2 regions of the Bradyrhizobium betae genome follow, and region 1 is predicted to be linked to the other one. Evidence: riboswitches for the same ligand, from Rfam matches in the RefSeq annotation. Region 1 holds a riboswitch; the other holds the start of a gene.
The links. Region 1 has a riboswitch for fluoride ahead of F8237_RS35605 (hypothetical protein). Riboswitches for the same ligand answer to the same signal wherever they lie in the genome.
Positions count from the first base shown of each region.

Region 2: it holds a riboswitch for fluoride, as region 1 does, so the genes downstream of both, F8237_RS06625 (MFS transporter) here and F8237_RS35605 (hypothetical protein) in region 1, are expected to answer to the same signal.

Region 1 is NZ_CP044544.1:222,176-226,839, forward strand. Features, by position in the region: gene F8237_RS35585 (dual specificity protein phosphatase family protein) at 1-82, opposite strand, end outside; gene F8237_RS36030 (hypothetical protein) at 79-252, opposite strand; gene F8237_RS35590 (hypothetical protein) at 449-808, opposite strand; gene F8237_RS35595 (2,3-bisphosphoglycerate-dependent phosphoglycerate mutase) at 805-1,437, opposite strand; gene crcB (fluoride efflux transporter CrcB) at 1,534-1,914, opposite strand; gene F8237_RS35605 (hypothetical protein) at 1,919-2,125, opposite strand; fluoride riboswitch at 2,217-2,280, opposite strand; gene F8237_RS35610 (efflux RND transporter permease subunit) at 2,651-4,664, opposite strand, start outside.
Region 2 is NZ_CP044543.1:1,374,959-1,379,622, forward strand. Features, by position in the region: gene F8237_RS06610 (carboxymuconolactone decarboxylase family protein) at 1-179, shown strand, start outside; gene F8237_RS06615 (hypothetical protein) at 387-1,019, opposite strand; gene F8237_RS06620 (DUF1194 domain-containing protein) at 1,199-2,077, opposite strand; fluoride riboswitch at 2,342-2,432, shown strand; gene F8237_RS06625 (MFS transporter) at 2,524-3,756, shown strand; gene crcB (fluoride efflux transporter CrcB) at 3,788-4,171, shown strand; gene clpS (ATP-dependent Clp protease adapter ClpS) at 4,311-4,616, shown strand; gene F8237_RS06640 (adenylate/guanylate cyclase domain-containing protein) at 4,624-4,664, opposite strand, start outside.

The DNA of each region.
Region 1 (4,664 bases):
GGTTCGTTGTCGCAAAGAAAGCGAGACAGGACCTCCCGACATTTGATTGGCGACCTCGGTCGTTCGCCGTTCCTTCGGTCATTGCGAGTTTCCAATATGTGCTATCGGAGGCGCCGCGCGATCGAGCTCGACCTCCTGATTACGAAACCATGCGATGGCATCGAGCCGCCTGCCGCTGATCGGGCGCGCCCACCGGATGGTTTTTATCGCTTTGGCGGCTTCGCCCATCCACCAGTATTCCTTCACGACCATGAGCATCCATCCCCGACGACCGGACCGCTAAGAGTAAAAGCTTCGACAACGAAGCCATTCGTCGGGCCGCTATAACTGTGCCTCTCTCTCGCGCACTCGACGCCGTCCAACGTCCAATGCGATCGCTTCGAACCCGGATTGTGGGTGCTCATCAAAAGATCGAACAGCCGAAAGAAAGATGGACTGACAAAATTCTTCATGCGGCTGCTCTCCGACGAGCAATTCCGAACGGATGATGACGCCGATGGATGCCATTTCGCCCGCAGTTCACTTTGGTGCACCCGAAGCCGTTCTCTGGAATGATGAGCGGCGCGAATCCGGATACGCCGGGTGGATCGGGATCGCGCAGCGCACGAAACCCGTGAACCAGGGTATCGCTGTTGTTGACGCCTGGGGTTGGGCGGCCCTTGCCGTTCTTCAGCGGCTCGATGGAAAAGTAATGATTGTCGCCGTGAATCAGCAAAACGGGCTTGCCGAAAGCGGTCGCGCTCTTCTCGATGGCATCGAGGGCGAAGCATTGGATCGGTATTGCCGGTACGAATGTGGGAAATGTCATGTTTCACCTGATGCCAGTGAGACTTGCCTTTGCGCGACGGTCGTATCGGCAGCGAGGCGATAAAGATGAATATCGCCGGTCGCAAACTCGACCGAGGTGACTGTTTCGGGCGACAATCTGTCCAGAACCATGACCAGGGAGCGCAGACTATTCCCGTGGGCAACCACTAACGTCCTGTCGCCGCGCATGACTGCGGGCAAGATCGTTTGGATGAAGAATGGCAATACCCGTGCGGACGTATCCTTCAGGCTCTCTCCGCCCGGCGGCGAAACATCATACGAGCGGCGCCACAGATGAACTTGATCGTCGCCCCAACGCGTTCGAGCCTCATCCTTGTTCAGACCAGTGAGATCGCCGTAGTCTCGCTCGTTGAGTGCGGCATTGCGACACTGCCGGACATTGGCTTGTCCCATGTTCTCCAGGACGATCGAACACGATTGCCATGCCCGTCGAAGCCTTGAGGTGAAGGCGATATCGAACCGAACATCCAACGCTTGCAACCGTTGCGCAACACTGCCGGCTTCGGCAATTCCCTGTTCCGTCAGACCGAGATCGCGCGAGCCAGTGAAGATGTTCTTCAGATTTCCCTCGCTTTGGCCGTGCCGGACGAGGACGAGACGCCGGTCGATCGATGGCTGCGTAGCAGGATTGTCAAAGGACATGCGCGCTCCTTTGCGTCGGCCAAACGGCGTCCCTCGCGACATGCCTTTGCCGATGTAACCCTTTCAAGAAATTAAACTCCGCGTCGCCCAGAGTCCGATGAACAACGCCGTAGCAGACGCCAACACCGAAGCCAGAACGTAAAAGGCGAGGACCACCAACTCGCCGCGCTCATAAAGCAGGGCGACGTCGAGCGAGAACGACGAAAAGGTAGTGAAGCCGCCAAGAATGCCGGTCGCGAGAAACAACCGCCAGTGCTGGGAGGCGCTTCCGCTCGCCATGAAATAGCCGGCGATCAAACCCATCGCCAGCGACCCCACGATGTTGACGATCAATGTGCCGTAGGGAAAATTCAGACCGAAGACGCGAGCGGACCAGACGTTGACTCCATGTCGGAAAGCACCGCCGATGCCAGCGCCAAGGAACACGATCAGATACGCTTGCATCGCGCTATCTTCGATTCTTCGCGCGCGACCGCGCTTCGAAGATAGCGGTGACTAGTCCGAGGACAAGCAGGCCGCCGACGAGGTCGTAGGCCACGCCCAATCCGAACGCGAGAAAACAGACCGCGGCGACGGCAGCAAGAATTGACGCGGCAAAGCCATCGCCCGCGATCAATTTAAGCCATTCGCGCAATTGCCTGGTAAGAATGTCCATGCGGCTGCCCTTGCAATCATCGAAGGGCAACAAAAAACCCGCCTATGGCGGGTTAAACAAAGCTCCCGCCATGACGGAGCTTTGCAGCCCCATCCCAGCAGGAGTCATCAGCCCACGACGGGCGGGTATCGGGGGACTCCATCCCCATCTGTACTCCAACACTAGTCGCTCCGACCAAATCGGTCAACGATCGATCCGAGTTCGATGCTCGACGCGCCGTCCGGCCATCGTCCCAGTGAAAGCATAAAGTTCCTAGAAGAGCGGTCGACGCTCCACGCCGCCGTCGCACGGGTTTGCGAACGGTCGGAGGATGGGTGTGATGACCGAAACGTGACCTCGTTCGGATCGCGTCGATATTGTCGTTATATTCAGAGGACGGGTAGCCGCCGGAATGTTTGGCCTTTTCATCCGGCTCGACGTGGCTCGACAATGCATCGATCGCGCTCATTGCGGGGGTCGAGAGCACCAGATGGCCGATGAGTTCGCTCGTTCCGGAAACATTCGGCTGCGGGTACTGGTAAGATATTAGCTCGAGTTTTGTTTCGCCAATTCAGGCGAACCGCCGCCGAGTTCATCGACGGCCGACTCGAACCGCCCGAAGCGCAGGGCTAGGGTGGGTAAGACAAGCAAATTCAGGGCCATCGAGGTCAGCAGGCCTCCCAGGATCACGAGCGCCATGGGGCCTTCTATCTCACGGCCTGGATCTCCCATTCCGATCACGAGAGGCAGGAGACCGAGCGCAGTAACGAGCGAGGTCATCAGGATCGGCGTCAGCCGGTCGCCGGCGCCTTTGATTGCAGCTTCGAGACCCCAAAGCATGCCGTCAGTTTCGACCAGATGCTCATAGTGGGAGATCATCATGATCGAGTTGCGCAGCGTGATTCCGAACAGTGTCACGAAACCAACCATCGAACCGAGTGAGAGTACGCCTCCGGTCGCAAATACCGCCAGCACGCCACCAACGAGCGCGAAGGGCAGATTGACGAGAACGAGCAGCAGGTTTCGCCAGTTGCGCGTTACGATCGACAGCAGCAGCACCACGCCGATTGCGGCGATCGACGAATGAATCAGCAGGTCGCGCCGGGATTGCGCCTGCGCCTGCGCCGAACCGGCGAATTCCACGTAGCCCCCGCTCGGGAGTTCTACGTTGGCAGAGACCGCGGCCTGAGCATCCCGCACGAACGAGGCGACGTCACGGCCGGCAACGTTCGCCGTCACCGTTTGGAGACGTCGGCCGCCGAGATGAGATACCTGATAGCGCCCGGCGGTTTCGTATATGTCCGCGATTTGCTTGAGAAGCACATAGCTGCCGCTCGGGGCGCGTAGCGCGAGGTCACCGACCTTGGTGATACTATTGCGGCTCTCGGCGTCAAGCACCGTGATGACGTTGAAAACCCGGTTGCCATCATAGCTCTGGCCCACAACATCGCCCTGATAGGCGGTGCGGACCAAATCGAGGACGTCCACCGCATCGAAGCCCCAGCGCTCCACGTCCTTTTTCCGGAGTCGAATGGTCAACTGCGGCATGCCAGGCGGCGATTGCAATTGCACGTCCGCCGCACCCTGGATACCCCCAACGGTACGCGCGACGTCCCGTGCCGCGCGATCGAGCGTGTCGAGATCGTCGCCGAAGATGTTGACGACGACGGCAGCCGTGTAGCCCGACAAGGTTTCCTCTACGCGCTCGGTCAGGAATGGCGTTACCGCGAAATTGACTCCCGCGAACCCGCGGAGCGCTTTATGTACGTCGGCCTGCGCTCCTTCCGTCTGGTCGCCCGATAATCCGGATTTGAGGTCGACTTCGAACTCGCTTTCATGCGTGCCTGCGGTGTCGTCGGCTTTCTCGGCGCGGCCGATGTGCTGGGCGACCGAGCGCACCACCGGCAGAGCGATCAGAGCCTTGGTCACAAGCGCGCCGAGGCGCTCGGATTCGGCAATCGAGGTGCCGGGCACAGCCGACATGTGAAGAATGAAATGCCCTTCCTTGAGTTCGGGCAGGAAGGCGCTACCAAAGAACGGAAGGGCGGCACAACCGGCCACGGTAAAAACCAGAGCGGCGGCGATCGCCGTCCGCGGATGGATGGCGATACCGCGCAAAATTCGCTCATAACGCCCGCGCGTCCAGCGAACGACGGGCGGCTCTCTATCATGCGCGACCGCACCCGCGCCTTCGCCTCCTCGTCCGCGGCCGGTGAGCAGCAGCATCGAGAGCGCCGGCGTCACCGTCAGTGCCACGACAAGCGATGCGAGAATGGCGAAGATATAGGCCATGCCGAGCGGCGCAAAGAACCGGCCGGCGAGACCTGGCAACGTCAGCACGGGCAAGAAGACAAGGATAACCGCGAAGGTCGCATAAATGACAGCGCCGCGCACTTCGAGCGAGGCGTCGAGTACGACCCGGCCCACCGGTCGAGGTTCCGGCAAACGCCTGTTCTCGCGTAAACGCCGGACGATGTTCTCAACGCCGATTACCGCATCATCAACCACTTCGCCGATGGCGATCGCGAGCCCGCCCAAGGTCATTGTGTTCAGGCTCTGC
Region 2 (4,664 bases), on a different replicon from region 1:
ACAAGAAAGTGTCGGATGACGTCTACCGCGCCGCGCAGCAGAAATTCGGCGAGCGCGGCATCATGGATATCATCGGCCTGATCGGCTATTATGACCTGGTCTCGATGACGCTGATCACGATGCAGGCGGAAGCACCGAACGACAGCGTGCCACCACTGCCACCGCTCGCGGCGAAGTAGAGTCGCGCACAATGCTATAACCGTCACCCTGAGGTGGCCGCTTCTTAGCGGCCCTCGAAGGGCGACGGCCCCGCTGCATCGAGGCCATACATCCTTCGAGGCTCCCGGCGCGATGCTTTGCATCGCGCCGCTCGCACCTCAGGATGACGGAATTGATGGTGGCGTCACTGGAGTCAGCGTAGTCGAGCCGCAAGCCGCCGTGAGCGGCTAGGCCGTCCTGTCCACCGAAGACGATGAATCCGCCGGCGGATATTTCGTCACGGGCACTGAGAAAGACTTGTTCCCGACCTGGTAGATGATCGTGCCGTTCTGTCCGTCCTTGGTCGAGATTTGCGATTGCCCGAACATGATGACGTTGTTGTAGACGATGCCGGTGCCCTGACGGGTGACGCCGTCGGTGGTGACGCTGACTTGTGCTTCCTTGCCGTCGACGGCGAGGACCTTGAAGCTCGCACTCTTGCCGTTGTCGCTGGAATAGCCGCCCCAGCTTCCCATCAGGCGACTGTCCGAGGCCGGCGGCGCCTGCTTCTCGAGATTGGCGGTCTGCTTGCCTGCGCCCGCGGAAGACAACAGCACCAGGTTCTTGCCGTCCTTGGTGCCGACTGTGATCGTGCCGAAGGTGATCAGCGCGCCGCTGACCTGGCCAAAGCCGCGCTCGGTGTGCCCGTTATGAGTGTACTCGACCTGCGCCCGGGTGCCGCGGATATTGACCACCTTGAAGCCAACGGGCTGGTTGTTGCCCGCCCAATTGCCCTCCCATTCACCGAGCAATCTGCTCTGGTGATAGACCCGCTCACTGGCGGGCGAAATCTGGCTGGTGCTCTGCGTGACGATGGCCATCGGATTGCTCGGCGGACGAGTCTGACGAACCCGCTTTCGGTCGCTTGCCGGTCAGCAATGGCAAGATACCGAGCGGAAACAATCAGACATAGTCCGATTAGGCCCGGCACTGGTTAACGAGCGGTTAAATTCAACCCTCGGGCGAGGCGAGGCAAAAGGCCCCATTCGCAGCAGCGCCGTCAGCGCCCCCAGCGATCCGACCAGATCTTCTCGCCGATCATGCAGTTGACGCGCGGCTCCTTGTCCGCGACCCGCACCACGGGACGCTCGGGCGTGCGGCCTGCAACTTCCATCAGCAGCTTGGTGCGGATCGCTTCCTTGAACTTCTCGCGGTCCTTGATCGAGATGACGAAAGAGCCGGGGCCGCCGACAACGCAGTCCTCGTAGTAGTAATCGAGATTATCGATGTCCATGGTCGAGTAGGACGGCTCCTTGACCATGATCGGCAGGCCGTTGATGACGATGCCCTTCTCGAGCGCGGCGTCCCGCGCCGCCGTGACCGGTCCGCCATTGTTGTTGGGACCGTCGCCGGAAATGTCGATGACGCGGCGCAGGCCCCGATAGGGATCCTCGTCGAACAGCGGCATCGCGAAATTGATCGCGCCGGAGATCGAGGTGCGCGAGGCGCGCCGGATCGGCGTCTTCATGATCTCGGCGGCGACCGCGTCCGCGGTCTCGGGTCCGTCCACCAGCCGCCAGGGGATGATGATCTTCTGGTCGCTGGAGGCGGCCCACTCGAAATAGGTCACCGCAATACGGCCGTTCGGTCCGAGCTTCAACGCCTGGAGGAATTCCTTCGACTGGATCGCCTGCGCATAGCCTTCGCGCTGGATCGCGAGCTCGTCCATGTCCATGGAGTAGGAGACGTCGACAGCGAGGATCAGCTCGACATCGACCGTCTGCGCGTCCCTGTCGGCCGTCAGCCGCTGCGGTCGATTCTTGAGCGGATCGGATTTGGACGGTTCAAATTTGGGCCCTGGTGCCGCGATGCCCGCGACGTCACCTCCGGCGAGAACGCCGGCCACCAGCACAGCCCCGATCGAGAACGGCATGCGCATCGCAGTCTCCCGTCGTATGACGCGATGGTGACATGCAATCGCCTTGCCGCAAAGCGCGAAGATCGCTTGGGCTTCACATTCAGGTCAGGAACAGACGCGCCTTGCGCAAAGCTGCCGTCGTCTCGCCGCTTTCGCGCCTCCAGGCCTCGCGCGATCACCTGCAGCTTCCATCGCAAGTGCCTCCCGCATCGAGCTGCAAAACGACGACTCACGGGACGGGCTCTCCCGCCCATTTGTCCGGCGCGATTTCCATGCTAGGCTGGACGCACAGATGGGGATGGAGTCCCCCGATAACCGCCCGGCGGCCTTGGGGCGTATCCTTGGACCGTAGTGGGCTGATGACTCCTGCTTGAGGCGAGGCAATCTTTGAGCCTCTGCCTTTGGCGGGAGCATGGACAAGCCCGCCGATGGCGGGTTTTTTGTTGCCTGACAACGAAGGCCAGGGCATGGCCAGGGACGAAGGCGGGGACGTGACGACAACGACACCGAATACTGCGCGCGCCGCGCTGCCCAGAGGGATCTGGGTGCTCGGCTTCGTCTCGATGCTGATGGACATCTCCTCCGAGATGATCCACGCGCTGCTGCCGGTCTATCTGGTCACCGTGCTCGGGGCATCCACGCTCACCGTCGGCTTCATAGAAGGCTTCGCCGAGGCGACGGCCTCGATCACAAAGATCTTCTCCGGCGCGTTGTCGGACTGGCTCGGCCGGCGCAAGCTGCTTGCCGCGCTCGGCTACGGGCTCGCTGCCTTCACAAAGCCGCTGTTTCCGATCGCCCCCAGCGTCGGATGGCTGGTGGCCGCACGTTTTGTCGACCGCGTCGGCAAGGGCATTCGCGGCGCGCCGCGCGATGCGCTGATCGCCGATATCGCGCCGGCCGGCGTGCGCGGCGCGAGCTTTGGCCTGCGCCAATCGCTCGACACCATCGGCGCCTTCGTCGGGCCGCTCGCCGCAATCGGCCTGATGTGGTGGACCGCGGACAATTTCGCCGCGGTGTTCTGGGTGGCGGTGCTGCCGGCATTTCTGTCCTTCGGACTGATCGCGTTCGCGGTAAGCGAGCCGGAGCCGGACCCGAGCCGGGAGCCCCCGAAGAATCCGCTCAATCTCGCCGCGATGCGGCAGCTTGGATCGGTCTACTGGCGCGTCGTGGCGGTCGGCGTCGTCTTCACGCTGGCGCGCTTCAGCGAGGCTTTCCTGATCCTGCGCGCCCAGAACATCGGGCTCAACGCGATGTGGGTGCCTGCGGTGCTGGTGCTGATGAACATCACTTACGCGCTGTCCGCCTACCCGGCCGGCGTGCTGTCGGACCGTATCAACCGCACCGGCCTGCTCGCGCTCGGCCTCGTCTTTCTCGCCGTCGCCGATCTCGCGCTCGCGCTGCTGCCGAACCTGGCGGGCCTCGCGCTCGGCGTGGTGCTGTGGGGGCTGCACATGGGATTGACGCAAGGCCTGCTCTCGGCCCTCGTCGCCGACGCCGCGCCGCCGAGCCTGCGCGGCACGGCATTCGGCTATTTCAACCTGTTCACCGGCCTTGCGTTGCTGGCCGCGAGCGTGATCGCCGGAGCGCTGTGGGACGCCTATGGCCCTGCCGTGACGTTCTTCGCCGGGCTCGGCTTCGCGCTGGTCTCGCTGGTGGGGCTGCTCGCCGTCGGCAACGGGCTGACAGCGGAGGAGAAATGATCGTGTACGGCGCAAATTGGGGAACGAGACGTTGAACATTCAATCTATTCTGGCCGTCGCAGCGGGCGGAGCGCTCGGTGCGGTCGTACGCTACCTCGTCGCGATCGGCTCGGGCCGACTGTTCGGCACCGATTTTCCCTGGGGCACCGTGATCATCAACGTGACGGGATCGTTCTTGATCGGCCTTTTCGCGGCGCTGTTCGCGACCAGATGGAACCTGCCGCAGACGGCCCGAATTTTCCTGACGGTCGGGATCTGCGGCGGCTACACGACATTCTCCACGTTCTCGCTGGATGCCTGGTACCTGATCGAGCGCGGCCAAACATGGGCCTCCGCGGCCTATATGATTGGATCGGTCGTGCTGTCCGTGGGCGCGCTCATTGCCGCGTTGCAATTGGTGCGCGCGCTTCCGTGACGGCACCTGCACAACCGGCGCATTCCTGCCATTCCCCTGGGCATGATGACGAGGGGCTGACCATCTTGGAGAGGCCCCGGGTCCTGCAATATAATAAGCAGGTTCGAAGCTCGTCAGGGCCGGGGCGTTTCAGGATACGATGAACGACACCGTCACCACACCCAAGACGCGGACCAAAATCAAGGTCGAGCGGCCGAAGCTGCACAAGGTCATCCTGATCAACGACGACTACACGCCGCGTGAGTTCGTCACGATGATCCTGAAGGCCGAATTCCGCATGACCGAGGATCAGGCCTACAAGGTGATGATCACGGCGCACAAGCTGGGCGCCTGTGTGGTCGCCGTGTTCACCAAGGACGTCGCCGAGACCAAGGCCACCCGCGCCACCGACGCCGCCCGCACCAAGGGCTATCCGCTGCTGTTCACGACGGAGCCGGAGGAATAAGGCTTCATCAGGCCATCACCGCCGATGTCTCTTCCGCCAGTCCGTACA